Regions from separate parts of the Microbispora hainanensis genome, predicted to be linked through region 2. Evidence: riboswitches for the same ligand, from Rfam matches in the RefSeq annotation. Region 2 holds a riboswitch; the other holds the start of a gene.
The links. Region 2 has a riboswitch for S-adenosylmethionine ahead of thrC (threonine synthase). Riboswitches for the same ligand answer to the same signal wherever they lie in the genome.
Positions count from the first base shown of each region.

Region 1: another riboswitch for S-adenosylmethionine. It lies ahead of OHB01_RS08230 (aminotransferase class V-fold PLP-dependent enzyme); the one in region 2 lies ahead of thrC (threonine synthase).

Region 1 covers NZ_CP108086.1:1,811,625-1,815,830, forward strand. The annotation lists gene OHB01_RS08220 (cytochrome P450) at 1-1,106, opposite strand, end outside; gene OHB01_RS08225 (pentapeptide repeat-containing protein) at 1,183-1,860, shown strand; SAM riboswitch class IV at 1,921-2,036, shown strand; gene OHB01_RS08230 (aminotransferase class V-fold PLP-dependent enzyme) at 2,125-3,372, shown strand; gene OHB01_RS08235 (NADH-quinone oxidoreductase subunit D) at 3,436-4,206, shown strand, end outside.
Region 2 covers NZ_CP108086.1:1,439,401-1,443,606, reverse strand. The annotation lists gene OHB01_RS06565 (alpha,alpha-trehalose-phosphate synthase (UDP-forming)) at 1-809, opposite strand, end outside; gene OHB01_RS06560 (RNA polymerase sigma factor) at 913-1,464, shown strand; SAM riboswitch class I at 1,725-1,864, shown strand; gene thrC (threonine synthase) at 1,879-3,153, shown strand; gene OHB01_RS06550 (MoaD/ThiS family protein) at 3,199-3,474, shown strand; gene OHB01_RS06545 (cold-shock protein) at 3,731-3,931, shown strand.

The DNA.
Region 1 (4,206 bases), 370 kb from region 2:
AGCAGGGCGCCGAACGACTCGGCCATCTCGACCCGCGCGAGCGGCGCGCCGAGGCAGAAGTGGATGCCGGCGCCGAACGAGATGTGCGGGTTGTCGGTGCGGCCGATGTCGAGACGGTCGGGGTCGGCGAAGACCTCGGGGTCGCGGTTGGCCGAGCCGAACAGCAGCGCGATCTCCACTCCCCGGGGGATCGTCACCCCGCCGACCTCGATGTCCTCCAGCACCCACCGCTCGAACATCTGCGCCGGGGTGTCGTAGCGCAGCAGTTCCTCGACCGCCGTCGGCATCAGGCCGGGGTCGGCGCGCAGCCGCTCCAGCTCGCCCGGGTTGCGGAACAGCGCCCACCACCCGCTGCCGGTGGCGTTGACCGTGGCCTCGTGACCGGCGTTGAGCAGCAGCACGCAGGTGCCGATCAGCTCGTCCTCGGTCAGCCGGTCTCCGTCGTCCACCACCTGGGCCAGCGCCGAGATCATGTCGTCGCCCGGCCGCTCCCTGCGCGCCCTGGCCAGCCCGCGCAGGTAGTCGGCGAACTCCGTGGCCGCGCGTACGGCCGTGTGCTGGGCCTCCAGCGAGGGGTTCAGCTCGTACATGCCGCAGATGTCGGCCGACCAGGGACGCAGCAGGTGCCGGTCCGACTCGGGCACGCCCAGCATCTCGGCGATCACGGTGACCGGCAGCGGCTCGGCCACCTCGGCCAGCAGGTCGCCGCCGCCGCGTTCGACCAGTGCCTCGGTCAGCTCGGTCGCGATCTTCCGTACGCGGGGGCGCAGCGACTCGACCATGCGGGGCGTGAACGCCTTGGACACCAGGCGGCGCAGCCGCGTGTGGACCGGCGGCTCGACGTCGAGCATCCCGGCCCGGATCACCCGCCAGAACGGTTCCTGGAACTCCGGCTCGGGCTCGCGGCCGAACGCCTCATGCGTCGCCACGTGCAGGTAGGACCGGCCGAGGCGCCGGTCGCGCAGCAGCGCGTTCACATCCGCGTGGCGGGCGATCAGCCACTGCCCTGTCGGCTCGAAGAAGCTGACCGGCTCGTTGTCGCGCAGGTCGCGGTAGGCGTCATAGGGGTGCGCGATGAACTCGGCGTTCCAAGGATCAAACTTCACAATGGACAACAATACGGATGAAAGGCCTCGCTCGGGAGTGCGGGCGTACGGGTCCCTCATGGCGTACGTTGGGGCGATGCCCAAGCGCCGCGCACCGCATCGCAGGGAACCCCGCGAACTCGGCGACCTGCCGTACGCCGGTCACCTGGAGCCGTTCGACGGCCGGCTCGATCACGGCGGCGACTACGACACGGTCCTGTTCGACGGGCAGGAGTTCGAGGACGCCGACGCCGGAGGCGCCCGGTTCATCGAGTCGGCGTTCACCTCGGTGACGTTCATCGGCGGCCGATACCGGCGCGCCCGGTTCTCCGACGTGTGGCTGAACGGCGTGCGCTGGGTGGGCGGCGACCTCACCGAGTCGGTCTGGGCGGACGCGGAGATCGTCATGAGCGCCCCGGCCGGCACGGCGCTGCCCGGCGCCGAGCTGCACCAGGTGTTCTTCCACCGCTGCAAGCTCGACTCGGTCAACTTCCGCGCGGCCGACCTGCGGGAGGTCTCGTTCGTCGAGTGCACGCTGCGCGACGTGGACTTCGCGGGCGCCACGCTGACCGGCGTCGCCTTCCCCGGCTCCACGCTCGAACGGGTGCGGTTCGACAAGGCCCGCATGTCCCGGGTCGACCTGCGCGGGGCGGTGTCGCTGGGGATCTCCGACGGCTACGACGCGCTGCGCGGCGCGACCATCAGCGGCGTCCAGTTGATGCAGCTCGCGCCGATGTTCGCCCACGTCCTGGGGGTCACGGTCGGCGACGACTGACTCCGCCCGGGTCATCCGCACTTGCGCCCGGAGGGAGGTGCCGGGTTATAGTGCCGTCCAGGTCATGAGTGCCAGCGTCAAGCCCCGGCTTGCTGGCCGGCAACCCTCGCGCTCGCGGCGGGGTGCCCCGGGTGAGGACCGGGCTCGGCACGAGGTGTGCCGGGCAAGCGCGGGCTCCGCCTTCCGACGCCATGGCCGGGGTCCCCGACCCGAGGAGGCTTGGCGTTGTCCGCACTCACGTTCGTCCAGCAGGCCGTCACCCGCATCTCCGACGAGCCCGAGCTCGCCCCCGTCCTCCTGCCGGCCGTCGTCGGCGCCGATCTGGAGGTGCCCGTCAAGGGTGGCAGGCTCGTGCCGTACGCGAACCTCGATTACGCGGCGAGCGCGCCCTGTCTCGAGCCGGTGAACGCCGCCGTCGCGGCGGCGCTGCCGGCCTACTCCAGCGTCCACCGGGGTGCGGGCTACGCCTCGCAGCTCACGACCGCCAGATATGAGCAGGCCAGGCACACCGTGCGGGCCTTCGTCGGCGCCCGCCCCGGCGACGCCCTGATTTTCGTGCGCAACACGACCGACGCCATGAACCTGCTGGCCCGCAGCCTCCCGCAGGGCACAACCGTCGTCGTGTTCGAGACCGAGCACCACGCGTCGCTGCTGCCCTGGCCCGACGCCGTACGGCTCGCGCCGCCCGCCTTCCCCGGCGAGGCGCTCCGGGCGGCCGACGAGGCGCTGGCCGCGATCGAGGGCCCGGCCCTGCTCGTCGTGACCGCCGCCTCCAACGTCACCGGCGAGCTGTGGCCGATCGCCGGGCTGGCCCACATCGCCCACCGGCACGGCGCGCGGATCGCTGTGGACGCCGCCCAGTTCGTCCCCCACCGCGGGCTCAACCTCGCCGCGCTCGACCTCGACTACGTGGCCTTCTCCGGGCACAAGCTCTACGCCCCGTTCGGCGCCGGGGTGCTCGTGGGGCGCCCCGACTGGCTCGCCGACGCCGACCCGTACCTGCGCGGCGGCGGAGCCGTACGGTCGGTGGGCGAGACCACCGAGTGGAGCGACGACCCCGAGACGCGGCACGAGGCGGGCACCCCCAACGTGCTCGGCGCGATCGCGCTCGCCGCCGCCTGCGACGCGCTGACCGCGACCGGCTGGGCCGCGCTGGTGCGCGAGGAGGAGCGGCTGCTCGCCCGCCTGCGCGCCGGGCTCGCCACGATCCCCGGCGTCCGCGAGCTGTCGCTGTGGGGTCAGGATCACCCGCGCGTCGGCATCGTGTCGTTCGTCGTCGAGGGCCGTACGGCCCGGGAGGTCGCCGAGGCGCTGTCCGGCGACTGGGGCATCGGCGTCAGGGACGGCAAGTTCTGCGCCCACCCGTTCGTCCGCCACCTCCTCGGCGGCGGGCAGGACGGCGGCTGCGCCGACGGCACGGTCAGCGCCGTACGCGCCTCGATCGGCATCGGCACCACCACCGAACACGTCGACCGCCTCATCGAAGCCCTACGCGAGATCGCCGCCGCCTGACGGGGGTTACCGAGCCGGCGGAGGCTTTCGCTCGTGCGGGGCGAGCGTGAAAGCATGGACGGTATGACGACCGAGCAGGAGGGCGTGCGCCGGGAACAGATCGTGGGGATCGGCGCGGGCGCCGACGCCGTGCAGGCGAGGGAGCTGGCCACCGAGGACATGATCCTCAACATCGGCCCGCAGCACCCGTCCACCCACGGCGTGCTGCGGCTGCGGCTCGTGCTCGACGGCGAGCGCATCACGGCCGCCGAGCCGATCGTCGGCTACATGCACCGCGGCGCGGAGAAGCTGTTCGAGGTGCGCGACTACCGGCAGATCATCGTGCTGGCCAACCGGCACGACTGGCTGTCGGCGTTCGCCAACGAGCTGGGCGTCGTGCTCGCGGTCGAGCGCATGCTGGGCATGCAGCCCCCGCCCAGGGCGGTGTGGGCCAGGACGCTGCTGGCCGAGCTCAACCGCGTGCTCAGCCACCTGATGTTCCTCGGCAGCTATCCCCTGGAGCTCGGCGCGATAACGCCGGTCTTCTACGCCTTCCGCGAGCGGGAGACCCTGCAGCACGTCATGGAGGAGATCTCCGGCGGCCGCATGCACTACATGTTCAACCGGGTGGGCGGGCTGAAGGAGGAGCTGCCCCTGGGCTGGCTCGACCGCGTCACCGCCGCCGTCGCGGCCGTGCGGCGGCGGCTGCCCGACATCGAGGAACTGATCGCCGGCAACGAGATCTTCCTGGCCCGCACCCGCGGCGTCGGCGTGCTCGACCGCGAGACGATCATGCAGTACGGCGTGAGCGGCCCCATCGCGCGGGCCTCGGGCGTCGACTTCGACCTGCGGCGC
Region 2 (4,206 bases):
ATGTGCGACTCGACGTCCTGCTCGGCGGCCCGGGCCAGCAGCGCCTCGCCGTTCACGCCGAGCGGGTGCACGCCGATCCTGGTGGTCCGCCCCTCGTACGTGACCGTCCGGGCGGCGTGGTCGACGTCGGCGCCGAGCAGGGCTTCGCAGCAGTCCATGAAGGCGCGGGCCCAGCGCGCGGTGAGGAATCCGGCGTGGTCGGCGCCGAGGATGCCGGTCAGCACCTCCGCCACGACGTCCTCGGGCAGCAGTGCGAAGTATTCCGGCGGCGCCCAGGGCGTGTGCGAGAAGTGGGCGATGCGCAGGTCGGGCCGCTCGACCCGGAGCATCGCCGGGGTCAGCGTCAGGTGGTAGTCCTGCACCATGACGCGCGCCCGGTGGGCCGCCTCCTCGGCCAGGGCCAGGGCGAACGCGCCGTTGTACGTGCGGTACGACTCCCACTCGCGGCGGAACCGCGTGCCGAACTCGGGGGAGAAGGGCGTGTTGTAAAGCAGGTGGTTGACGAACCACAGGGTCGAGTTGGCCACGGCGTTGTAGGCCCGGTGGAAGACGGCGGGCGGAATGTCCAGCATGCGGATCGGGCCCGTGTCGAAGGCCCGGTCGAGCCGCCCGCCGTGCGTCCGGCGCACCGCCCCCCGGTCGCCGTCCGACAGCGCCGCGCAGACCCACAGGACGTCGGTGTCCTTGACCACCTCGGACAGGCCGGAGACGAGCCCGCCGCCGCCCCTGCGCATGGTCAGGCCGCCGTCTTCAGACAGCGTGAAGGACACCGGGCCCCGGTTGGACGCGATCAGAACGGTGCTGCTCATCTTCGGGTTCCCTCGATCAGAGCGGGCGCGCATGCCGGAAGATTAATAAAAGCCGACCTCCGTCAATAGGATGTCAACCGATCGCGGGAGGGCTGGATACGGCATGGCACTGGACGACACCACCGAGGACCTGGCCCGATCTGCTGCCCGGGGGGACCATCGCGCGCTCGGCGAACTGCTGCGGCGCATCGAGCCCGACGTGCTGCGGCACTGCGAGAGGCTTCTACCGTATCGGCAGGACGCCGAGGAGGCGGCGCAGGACACGCTGCTCGCCGTGGCGCGCAACATCGCGAGGTTCGAGGGGCGGGCAAGGTTCAGCACCTGGCTGCACATCGTGACCGTCAACTGCGCCAGGACCACCTATCGCTCGCTCAAGCGGCGTTCGTCCGAACAGGTGGAGGAGCTGCCCGAGCAGCGGCCCGATCCCCGGCGGGTGAGCGTCATCGCCGGCTCGCGGCTCGACCTGCTCGACGCGATGGAGGCGCTGGAGGCCGAGCGGCCCGACCTCGCCCAGGCGCTCGTGCTGCGCGACATCTGCCAGCTCGACTACGCGGAGGTCGCCGACCAGCTCAAAATCCCCCTCGGGACGGTCAAGTCCCGCATCCACCAAGCGCGCAAGTACGTGCAGAGCGCCCTCGGCGAGGCGTACGGCTGATACAAAACGTCTCGCCATATGAGACGTCAGAACGGACACCGGGGACGCCGGGGTACAGTGCTAGTGCCGCGACTGACAAGATTTGCCCGCACGGGGCGATGGCCAGACTGGTGCATCGCAAGGCGGAGGAGGAGCTCGTAGCCGGAGGCCACGGGCGACGACGACAACGCCGCGAGGTGCCGCTCTGGGTGACGCGACGGGGCAAAGATTGGCAGGAGGGGCACTTAAGGACCTTCTCTGGAAGGTCCTACAACTGAACATGCTCATCCAGAGGGGTGGAGGGACCGGCCCTGCGAAGCCCCGGCAACCTCCCCGGTGTCGAACTCGTGCCCACGAGGCCCGGCCGGGACAGGTGCCAATTCCGGCTCGTGGCCAAGGTGGTCGCGAGCGAAGATGAGGGAAAGGCCTCGCTTCATGGCGCACACCAGCACTGCCGCTAGCACTCCCGCGAACACCGTCGAGTTCGGCCCCGCCACCGGACTTTCGTGTCGTGAATGTGGCGCTCTTTACGAACTCGGCCCGATTTTCGCCTGTACGGAGTGTTTCGGCCCCCTTGAGGTGGCGTACGATTTCGGCGAGATCCGTCGGGAGGACATCGAGTCCGGCCCGGCGAACATCTGGCGTTACCGCTCCCTGCTCCCCGTTCCCGCCGGCGTGACGGCCAAGCCCAACCTCCAGCCAGGCTGGACCAAGCTCGTGAAGGCCGACAGGCTGGCGGCCGAGCTGGGCCTGCGGTCGCTGCACGTCAAGGACGACTCCGGCAACCCGACCCACTCCTTCAAGGACCGGGTCGTCGCGATCGCGCTGGAGGCCGCGCGCAACTTCGGCTTCCACACCCTGTCGTGCTCCTCCACCGGCAACCTCGCCGGCGCGGTGGGCGCGGCGGCCGCCCGGGCCGGGCTGGACTCCTGCGTGTTCATCCCCGCCGACCTGGAGCCGGCCAAGGTGACCATGGCCGCGGTGTACGGCGGCCGCCTCGTCGCCATCGACGGCACCTACGACGAGGTCAACCGCTTCTGCTCCGAGCTCATCGGCGACGAGCTGGGTGAGAAGTGGGGCTTCGTCAACGTCAATCTCCGGCCCTACTATGCCGAGGGCTCCAAGACGCTGGCGTACGAGATCGCCGAGCAGCTCGGCTGGCGGCTGCCCGACCAGATCGTCATCCCGGTGGCCTCCGGCTCGCAGCTCACGAAGATCGACAAGGGCTTCCGTGAGCTGATCAAGCTGGGGCTGGTCGAGGAGCGGCCCTACCGGATCTTCGGTGCGCAGGCCGAGGGCTGCTCGCCGGTCTCCCGGGCGTTCAAGGCCCGGCAGGACGTGGTGCAGCCGGTGCGGCCCGACACCATCGCCAAGTCCCTGGCAATCGGCAACCCGGCGGACGGGCCGTACGTGCTCGACATCGCGCGCCGGACGGGCGGCGCGGTGGAGGACGTGACCGACGAGGAGATCGTCGACGCGATCCGCCTGCTGGCCAGGACCGAGGGCGTCTTCGCCGAGACCGCGGGCGGCGTCACGGTCGGCGTGCTGCGCAAGCTGGTCCGCGAGGGCCGCCTCGACCCGGACGCCGAGACCGTGGTGCTGAACACCGGCGACGGGCTCAAGACGCTCGACGCGGTGGCCGAGCACGCCCGTCCCACCGCCGTCATCCGTCCCTCTCTCGACGCGTTCCGTGCGGCATTCGCCAACTGAAAGCGTTTCAAAAGGCCCATCGGCAGTAACGAAAGCGAGCGAACAATGAGCGTTTCCGTGCGGATTCCGACGATTCTCCGGACGTACACCAACGGGGCCGCGGAGGTGAGCGGCGAGGGAGGAACGCTTCGCGAGGTCCTGCAGAAGCTCGACGCGGACTACCCGGGCATCGGCGGGCGCATCCTGGACGAGACCGGTAAGATCCGGCGTTTTGTCAACGTCTACGTCGGAGAAGAGGACGTCCGATTCGCCGAGGGTCTGGACACCGCCACGCCGGACGGAGTGCAGATTTCGGTCATCCCCGCCGTCGCCGGAGGCTGAGCCGCCGCACCGGGGCCGAGCACCTGACATGCGCTTCTGTGGGTGGAGAAGTCATACGGTGCCATGGCAAATGGTGCAGCTCTCAACTATTAAACAGTAAAGTGAATATTCTTCGGTCCCGCTTTGAGCGAACGCCAAGTAGTAGTTTGCGGATTGACTCTGTTGTCCTACGGCTTGACACGGGTATGGTCGATGTCGATCGACAAAACCGGGGGCTTCTTGGGTGTGGTCCCCAGCCCAGCAAGAGGAGTCGGAAGTGGCGCAGGGCACCGTCAAATGGTTTAACGCGGACAAGGGCTACGGCTTCATCGCGGTAGACGGTGGTAAGGACGTGTTCGTCCATTACTCGGCAATCCTGATGGACGGCTACAAGGCCCTCGAGCAGGGTCAGCGGGTTGAGTTCGACATCACGCAGGGTCAGAAGGGCCCGCAGGCGGAAGCCGTACGCGCCGTCTGATCCCGTCATCGACCTACGGAAGGCCCGGTGCGCGACCCCGCGCACCGGGCCTTCCGCCTGCTGTACGCCTTCTTTGCCTTACTCGGCCCCGCGGTTCAGGCCGGTGAGTGTGGTGCTCCGGAGGGAGCCTGGCCCCTTGGTCTCGGCCGGCTCGGCTGGTGAGTCTCGGCAGGTGGCGCGGCGCACCGAAGGGATGCTCCGGACATACCGTACAAGCTGGTCAGCATGGCTTCCGCTTGCACTCTCAGGGGTAGAGTGCTAAATACTTGTTTGGC